Regions from separate parts of the Janthinobacterium sp. SUN026 genome, predicted to be linked through region 3. Evidence: predicted binding sites of a transcription regulator. Region 3 holds the regulator's gene; each other region holds the start of a gene.
The links. Region 3 encodes HrcA, which represses chaperone genes, less so after heat shock. Its sites were predicted from a motif close to TTAGCACTCNNNNNNNNNGAGTGCTAA; they were not measured.
Positions count from the first base shown of each region.

Region 1: a site for HrcA is predicted at 978-1,004, ahead of groES (co-chaperone GroES). Genes of this name have one in related genera too.
Region 2: a site for HrcA is predicted at 846-872, ahead of rpoH (RNA polymerase sigma factor RpoH). Genes of this name have one in related genera too.

Region 1 is NZ_JAPQNU010000001.1:704,265-706,534, reverse strand. Features, by position in the region: gene OX459_RS03215 (hypothetical protein) at 1-711, opposite strand, end outside; gene groES (co-chaperone GroES) at 1,247-1,537, shown strand; gene groL (chaperonin GroEL) at 1,588-2,270, shown strand, end outside.
Region 2 is NZ_JAPQNU010000006.1:197,682-199,951, reverse strand. Features, by position in the region: gene ftsX (permease-like cell division protein FtsX) at 1-619, shown strand, start outside; gene rpoH (RNA polymerase sigma factor RpoH) at 1,031-1,930, shown strand; gene OX459_RS24285 (hypothetical protein) at 2,021-2,270, opposite strand, start outside.
Region 3 is NZ_JAPQNU010000009.1:130,619-132,888, reverse strand. Features, by position in the region: gene fur (ferric iron uptake transcriptional regulator) at 127-558, shown strand; gene hrcA (heat-inducible transcriptional repressor HrcA) at 610-1,626, opposite strand; gene OX459_RS27010 (HAD family hydrolase) at 1,729-2,270, opposite strand, start outside.

The DNA of each region.
Region 1 (2,270 bases), on a different contig from region 3:
GCCATAGCGGTTTTCGCAAGAGCGGCGCGTCAGCGTCTGTTGTCCACTCTTGCCGTCAAGCACCATCGTCAAGTCGCGGCAAGTACTGCGGTAGCTGCCAGGTTTGGCGTCCGTCCCCGAAGGCGTCAGGCGCACTGCCAGCGGCACCGCATTGCCCAGGCCCTTGTTGCTCCACTGGCGCGTCTTGCCATCCTCTTCATCCTTCAAGGTGCGCACGGCAGCCGTCAGCAAGGCTTTCTGTTCCTTCGCATTCAGCTTGGCGATGGTCACGTCGGACAGGAATGGCGGATACACGACGGGTGCTGGATCCTTGCCCTGCACATCCCAGTTGCCGCTGTTTTGCGAACAGGTGCGGCGGCTCAGGTCCTGCGACTTGCCAGCCGCCGTGACGACGAATTTCAGGTCGCGGCAGACGTGCGCCTTCAGGCTGTGTTCCGTCATGCCGGAGTTGCTGAAGTTATACGTGACTTTCACCAGCATGCCGCGGTCGCCGCCGTTGTCCCACACATGGGCTTCCTGGTCGTCGTCATCCTTGTTCAAGTCGTTGAACAAGTCATTGAGCAGCATGTTCTTTTCCAGCGGGGTCAGGGCCGCCACGGTGATTTCATCGACGATGGTGGGCGTTTGCGCGGCGGCATTGCCCAGGCAGGCGAGGCCGATGACGGTGACGCCCAGCAGGCGCAGGGCGGGACGGGAAAGCGGGAATGGCATGGTTTCTTTCTGGCGCGAGCGGTGATATGTGGCGATATTGATATGCAATTGCAATCATCTTATCAAATTTCATAGTCAAACTCTGTTTCCTGTGCGTACAGGAACGCCCCCTCTCCGAACGACATGCTAGAGTCGCGCCTGTTGCTGACGCCCGGGAACGAGGCTTGTGCTGGCGCAAACCCTGTGTAGATGCAGGCTCTGCTCAGCATCTATCTATATGTTCCCCTTGAATAAGCCCTTGAAGTTGACCCTTAGCGTCCCTATAATTAGCACTCGTTAGTAGAGAGTGCTAACAAACTCTTTCGTAGCAATCCTCAGGACATGATGGTGTATGCCGGACAACAGCAGGGAACGCTACGCGGCGGGCGACGCCGCGATGCCACCACTGCCCAGCGCCGGCACGCACTCGATGACATGGGGTTTGCTTGACCGTTGCGGGCTGCTTTCAACGGCGGTCACTGAAAGCACGCCTGGCGCTGCGCCAGGCATGTATTCATTTAGCAACACCTATCCATTGAACTTTAAGGAGTTTTGTATGAATCTGCGCCCATTGAACGATCGCGTCATCGTCAAACGCCTCGACCAGGAAACCAAAACTGCGTCCGGCCTCATCATTCCTGATGCAGCTGCTGAAAAACCGGATCAAGGCGAAGTCCTTGCCGTAGGCAATGGCAAGATTCTCGACGACGGCAAAGTCCGTCCTCTGGATGTCAAAGTGGGCGACCGCGTCCTGTTCGGCAAGTACGCCGGCCAAACCGTCAAAGTTGACGGCGATGAGCTGCTGGTCATGCGCGAAGAAGACATCATGGCGATCGTCGTCAAGTAATTGTTTCCACGTTGTAGACAGATACATCCCGAAACTCAGGAGAATTGAACATGGCAGCTAAAGAAGTAGTATTCGGCGACGCAGCGCGCGCCAAGATGGTCGAAGGCGTCAACATCCTCGCCAACGCAGTCAAAGTAACGCTGGGCCCGAAAGGCCGCAACGTGGTCCTGGAGCGCTCGTTCGGCGCCCCTACCGTCACCAAGGATGGTGTGTCGGTAGCGAAAGAAGTTGAACTCAAAGACAAGCTCATGAACATGGGCGCGCAAATGGTCAAGGAAGTTGCTTCCCGCACCAGCGACAACGCCGGCGACGGCACCACCACCGCGACCGTGCTGGCACAAGCCATCGTGCGCGAAGGCATGAAGTTCGTTGCCGCCGGCATGAACCCGATGGACCTGAAGCGCGGTATCGACAAAGCTGTTGCAGCCACCGTCGAAGAACTGGCGAAAATCGCCCGTCCTTGCACCACGACCAAGGAAATCGCCCAGGTTGGCGCGATCTCGGCGAACTCGGACTACTCGATCGGCGAGCGTATCGCTGAAGCGATGGAAAAAGTCGGCAAAGAAGGCGTCATCACCGTAGAAGACGGCAAGTCGCTGAACGACGAGCTGGACATCGTTGAAGGCATGCAGTTCGACCGCGGCTACCTGTCGCCATACTTCATCAACAACCCAGAGAAACAAGTTGCCGTACTGGACAGCCCATTCGTCCTGCTGTGCGACAAGAAAATCTC
Region 2 (2,270 bases), on a different contig from region 3:
GGCGCTGGATTCGCTGAAAAACAAGAATGGCCTGGCCGACGTGCTGAGTACCCTGGGCGACAATCCCCTGCCCGACAGCTATGTGCTGAAACTCGACGCCTTCAGCAGCGCCAGCGAAGCGCAGGATGTCGATGCCGTGGCGGAACAGCTGCGCCACTTGCCCGGCGTAGAATCGGCGCAAGTCGATTCGGCCTGGGTCAAGCGCCTGGCGGCCCTGCTGGGCGTGCTGCGCCTGGTGCTGTTGCTGCTGGCCATTACCCTGGGCGTGGCCGTGATCGCCGTCGTCTTCAATACCATCCGCCTGCAAGTGATGCAGCAGCGCGATGAAATCAGCATCTCGAAATTAATCGGCGCGACGGACACCTTCATCCACCGTCCCTTCTATTACACGGGCGCCCTGCTGGGCTTGTGCGCCGGCGCGCTGGCGCTGGGCGCCGTGGCGCTGGCCTTGCAGCCGCTGAACACGGCGATTGCCGAGTTTGCCCGCCTGTATGCGTCCGAATTCCAGCTGGTGCCGCTGGCGCCGCTGCCGATGGCCGGCTTGCTGGCCGTCAGCGCCGGCCTGGGCCTGATCGGCGCCTTCCTGTGCGTGCAGCGCCACCTGGCGCGCCTGAACTGATCTTCTTTCCCATGGCGGCGCCTCCGGTGCCGCCATGCGCCCTCCCCATACTGCTGTTATCTTGATATTAAGCAAGTATTCTTAAGGTTCGCTTCAGCCAGAGGCCGTAGACTGGCTACGTTGTCGTGAAGCGGCCTGCAGCACTGTTCAGATCGCTATTCAGACATATTTATCAGGCATTCATTCGCCATAGTATTTAGGCTATCAGATCGATTAAATGTGCTGATTGGCACTCTCAAGCAGAGAGTGCTAATATAGGGACATACCAACAGCAGAACCGCCATGGACGCCAGATCAAGATGGTGCCGCGATCTGCAAAGTGCAAGACCGAATACGCAAAAACGACGATACAAGCTGCCACGTCGCGTGACGTGGCCAACTGGAACAAAGCAAGACTACGAGGGAGAAAACATGACTATGATGTCCGCAACGTCCGCATTGGTTCCGACCAAAAGTAATGCGCTGGGCCTCGGGTTCACTGGCAATCTGGGCAATATCGACGCCTATATTTCGGCCGTGAACCGCCTGCCCATGTTGACCCACGACGAAGAAATTTCGCTGGCGACACGCCTGCGCGAAAAAAATGACCTGGCCGCCGCGCAAGAACTGGTGCTGTCGCACCTGCGCCTGGTGGTCTCGATTGCCCGCGGCTATCTGGGCTATGGCTTGCCGCACGCCGACCTGATTCAGGAAGGCAATATCGGCTTGATGAAAGCCGTGAAACGTTTCGATCCGGACCAGGGCGTGCGCCTGGTCTCGTACGCCATGCACTGGGTGAAAGCCGAGATGCATGAGTACATCCTGAAAAACTGGCGCCTGGTCAAGGTCGCGACGACGAAGGCGCAGCGCAAGCTGTTCTTCAACCTGCGCAGCCACAAGACGGGCCTGGATGCGATGACGCCGAAGCAGATCGATGCGCTGGCCAAGCTGCTCGACGTGAAACGCGAAGAAGTGATCGAGATGGAAACGCGTTTGAGCGGCCGCGACATTGCGCTGGAATCGCCGACCGACGATGAAGACGACAAGTTTTCGCCGATCGCCTACCTGTCGTCGGAGCAAAGCGAGCCGACCAAGGTGCTGGAAGCGGAACAAGTGACGCGCCTGCAATCGGAAGGCCTGGAAACGGCCCTGTCCAAGCTGGACGCCCGTTCGCGCCGCATCATCGAAGCGCGCTGGCTGGCCAACGACGACGGTTCCGGCGCCACCCTGCACGCGCTGGCGGAAGAGTTCGGCGTATCGGCCGAGCGCATCCGCCAGATCGAAGTGGCGGCACTGAAAAAAATGAAGGGCGCGCTGGCGGCCTACGTGTAATTCCCAGCAATGCCGCAATGTAAAAGGCGCCGCAAGGCGCCTTTTAGTTTTACTACTTGATGTTTATCAACAGATAAACATGGCAGCCAGTTAAGCTGCAGCCAGGCCCTTGCTGATCAATTCAGCAACGACTTCATTCAGATCCGCGCCGCGCTCCTTGGCCAGGGTCTGCAATTGCAAGACCAGATCGCTGTTCAGCTTGACGGCGAATGGCACCAGGCCCAGGGCCTGGTCGCGCTTGCGCTGTTCGCGGCGGTCGACGACCACCGCTTCCTTACCGAATGCACCGGCGCCGGGAACATTCATCTTTCCCATCAGTTTCTTGGCATCGCTTTTGGCC
Region 3 (2,270 bases):
ATAAATGACCTCAATTGGATGAACAAAACGCCAGGAGTGACCGGCCCGCCAAAAAAAAGCATATTTTGGCACTCCCCGACAAAACGCTATATGATAAAGCACCTGACCCACATACGAGCAACAAACATGAGTAACAATCCTAGTGATCTCAAGGCAAGCGGCCTGAAAGCCACCCTGCCACGGCTGAAGATACTCGATATCTTCCAGAGTAGCCCGGTACGCCACCTGACCGCGGAAGACGTCTACAAGATTCTGCTGGCCGACAATATGGATGTCGGTTTAGCAACTGTCTACCGCGTCCTCACGCAATTCGAACAGGCCGGCTTGCTCAATCGCAACCATTTTGAAACCGGCAAGGCGATTTTCGAGCTCAACGAAGGTTCCCACCACGACCATCTGGTGTGCCTCGACTGTGGCCGGGTCGAAGAATTCTTCGACGAAGACATCGAAGTGCGCCAGCAAAAAGTGGCCGAAGAGCGCGGCTTCAAGATCGCCGAACACGCTTTGGCCATCTACGGCAACTGCATCAAGACGGCTTGCCCGCACAAAACAGCCTGACCCAAGCCGGCCGTTTCCGCAAGGGAACGGCCGGCGCGCCAGGCAGTACGATCAATGATGGCTCAGTGCGCTTGACAGCAGCTTGGCCGTGATATCGACGATCGGGATGACGCGCTCGTAAGCCATGCGCGTCGGCCCGATCACTCCCAACGTTCCCACGATCTTGCCGTTGACTTCATACGGCGCCGTCACCACGCTCATCTCATCCATCGGCACCAGGTTCGATTCGCCGCCGATGAAAATCTGCACGCCCGTCGCCTTGCTCGACACGTCGAGCAGCTGCATCAAGCCCGTTTTTTGCTCGAACATGTCGAACATCTGGCGCAGCGAATGCATGTTCGACGACAGATCGCTCACGCTGAGCAAGTTGCGCTCGCCGGAAATCACCATGTCATCGCTATGGTCGGCCATCGCTTCGCTGCCCGCTTCCACGGCCGCCTGCATCAAACTGCCCATATCGTCGCGTAACTGGCGCAATTCGCCCTGCAGACGCACGCGCACGGCGTCGAAGGACAGGCCGCCATAATTCTGGTTGATGTAATTGGCCGATTGCACCAGTTGCGCCGGCGTATAGTCGGCCTCCGTCAGCAATAAACGGTTCTGCACGTCGCCGCCGGGGGCGACGATGACGAGCAGGATGCGTTTTTCCGACAGGCGCAGGAATTCGATTTGCTGGAACACGGATTCGCGGCGCGGACTGAGCACGACGCCGGCAAACTGCGACAGCGACGACAGCATCTGCGCCGCGTTGGCGATGGTTTTTTGCGGTTGCGGCGTCTGCAGGCGCATGCGCGATTCCACCAGGTGCTCGTCCAGGTGCCGCACGGTCAGCAAGGTGTCGACAAAGATGCGGTAGCCGCGCGGCGTGGGGATGCGTCCGGCCGAGGTATGCGGACTGGAAACATAACCGAGCTCTTCCAGGTCGGCCATGATGTTGCGGATCGTGGCCGGCGACAGGTCCAGGCCGGAAATTTTCGACAAGGCGCGCGAACCGACCGGCAGGCCGTCGGCGATATATCGCTCGACCAGGGCTTTCAGCAGTGTTTGGGCACGTGTATCGAGTTGCATGGTGTTTTATTTAGGCAAGTATTTTGTTAAGCAAGCGGCAACGAAAGCGGCCGAACGTGCATCAACAGCGCCTATTATGCACGTTCGCCCGGCCTGCGGCGATCAATCTTCCAGTTGCCCTTGCAGCCACAGCAACAATTCATCAAAGTTGGCGCAGATGGCGTCGGGCTGCACGCCTGCGGCCAGGTGCGCATCGCTGCCCTTGCGGTTCATCCAGACGGCGCGCATGCCCGCCCCCTGCGCTCCCGTCACGTCGAAATACAGGTCGTCGCCGACATACACGGCTTCATGGGGCGCGACGTCCAGCGCGGCGCAAGCTGCCAGGAAGATGCTGGCGTCGGGCTTGGCCACGCCAAAATCGCTGGCGGCGATCGATACCTTGAAATGCTGCGCCAGGCCGATAATGTCAAGGTCCGCATTGCCATTCGAGATCGAACCGACCAGCATGCGCTGGTGCATCCAGGCCAGGCCCGGCAAGACGTCGTCATAGGGCTGGACGCGGTTGCGCGCGGCCAGGAATTGCAGGATGGCGCCGTCGACCAGGGCGGGATCCTCGCCGGCAGCCTCGAAGGCGGCCAGCAGGCCCGCGCGGCGCAACTCGATCAGGTTGCCATGGAAATGCGGTTGTTCCTTGAGCATGGCCA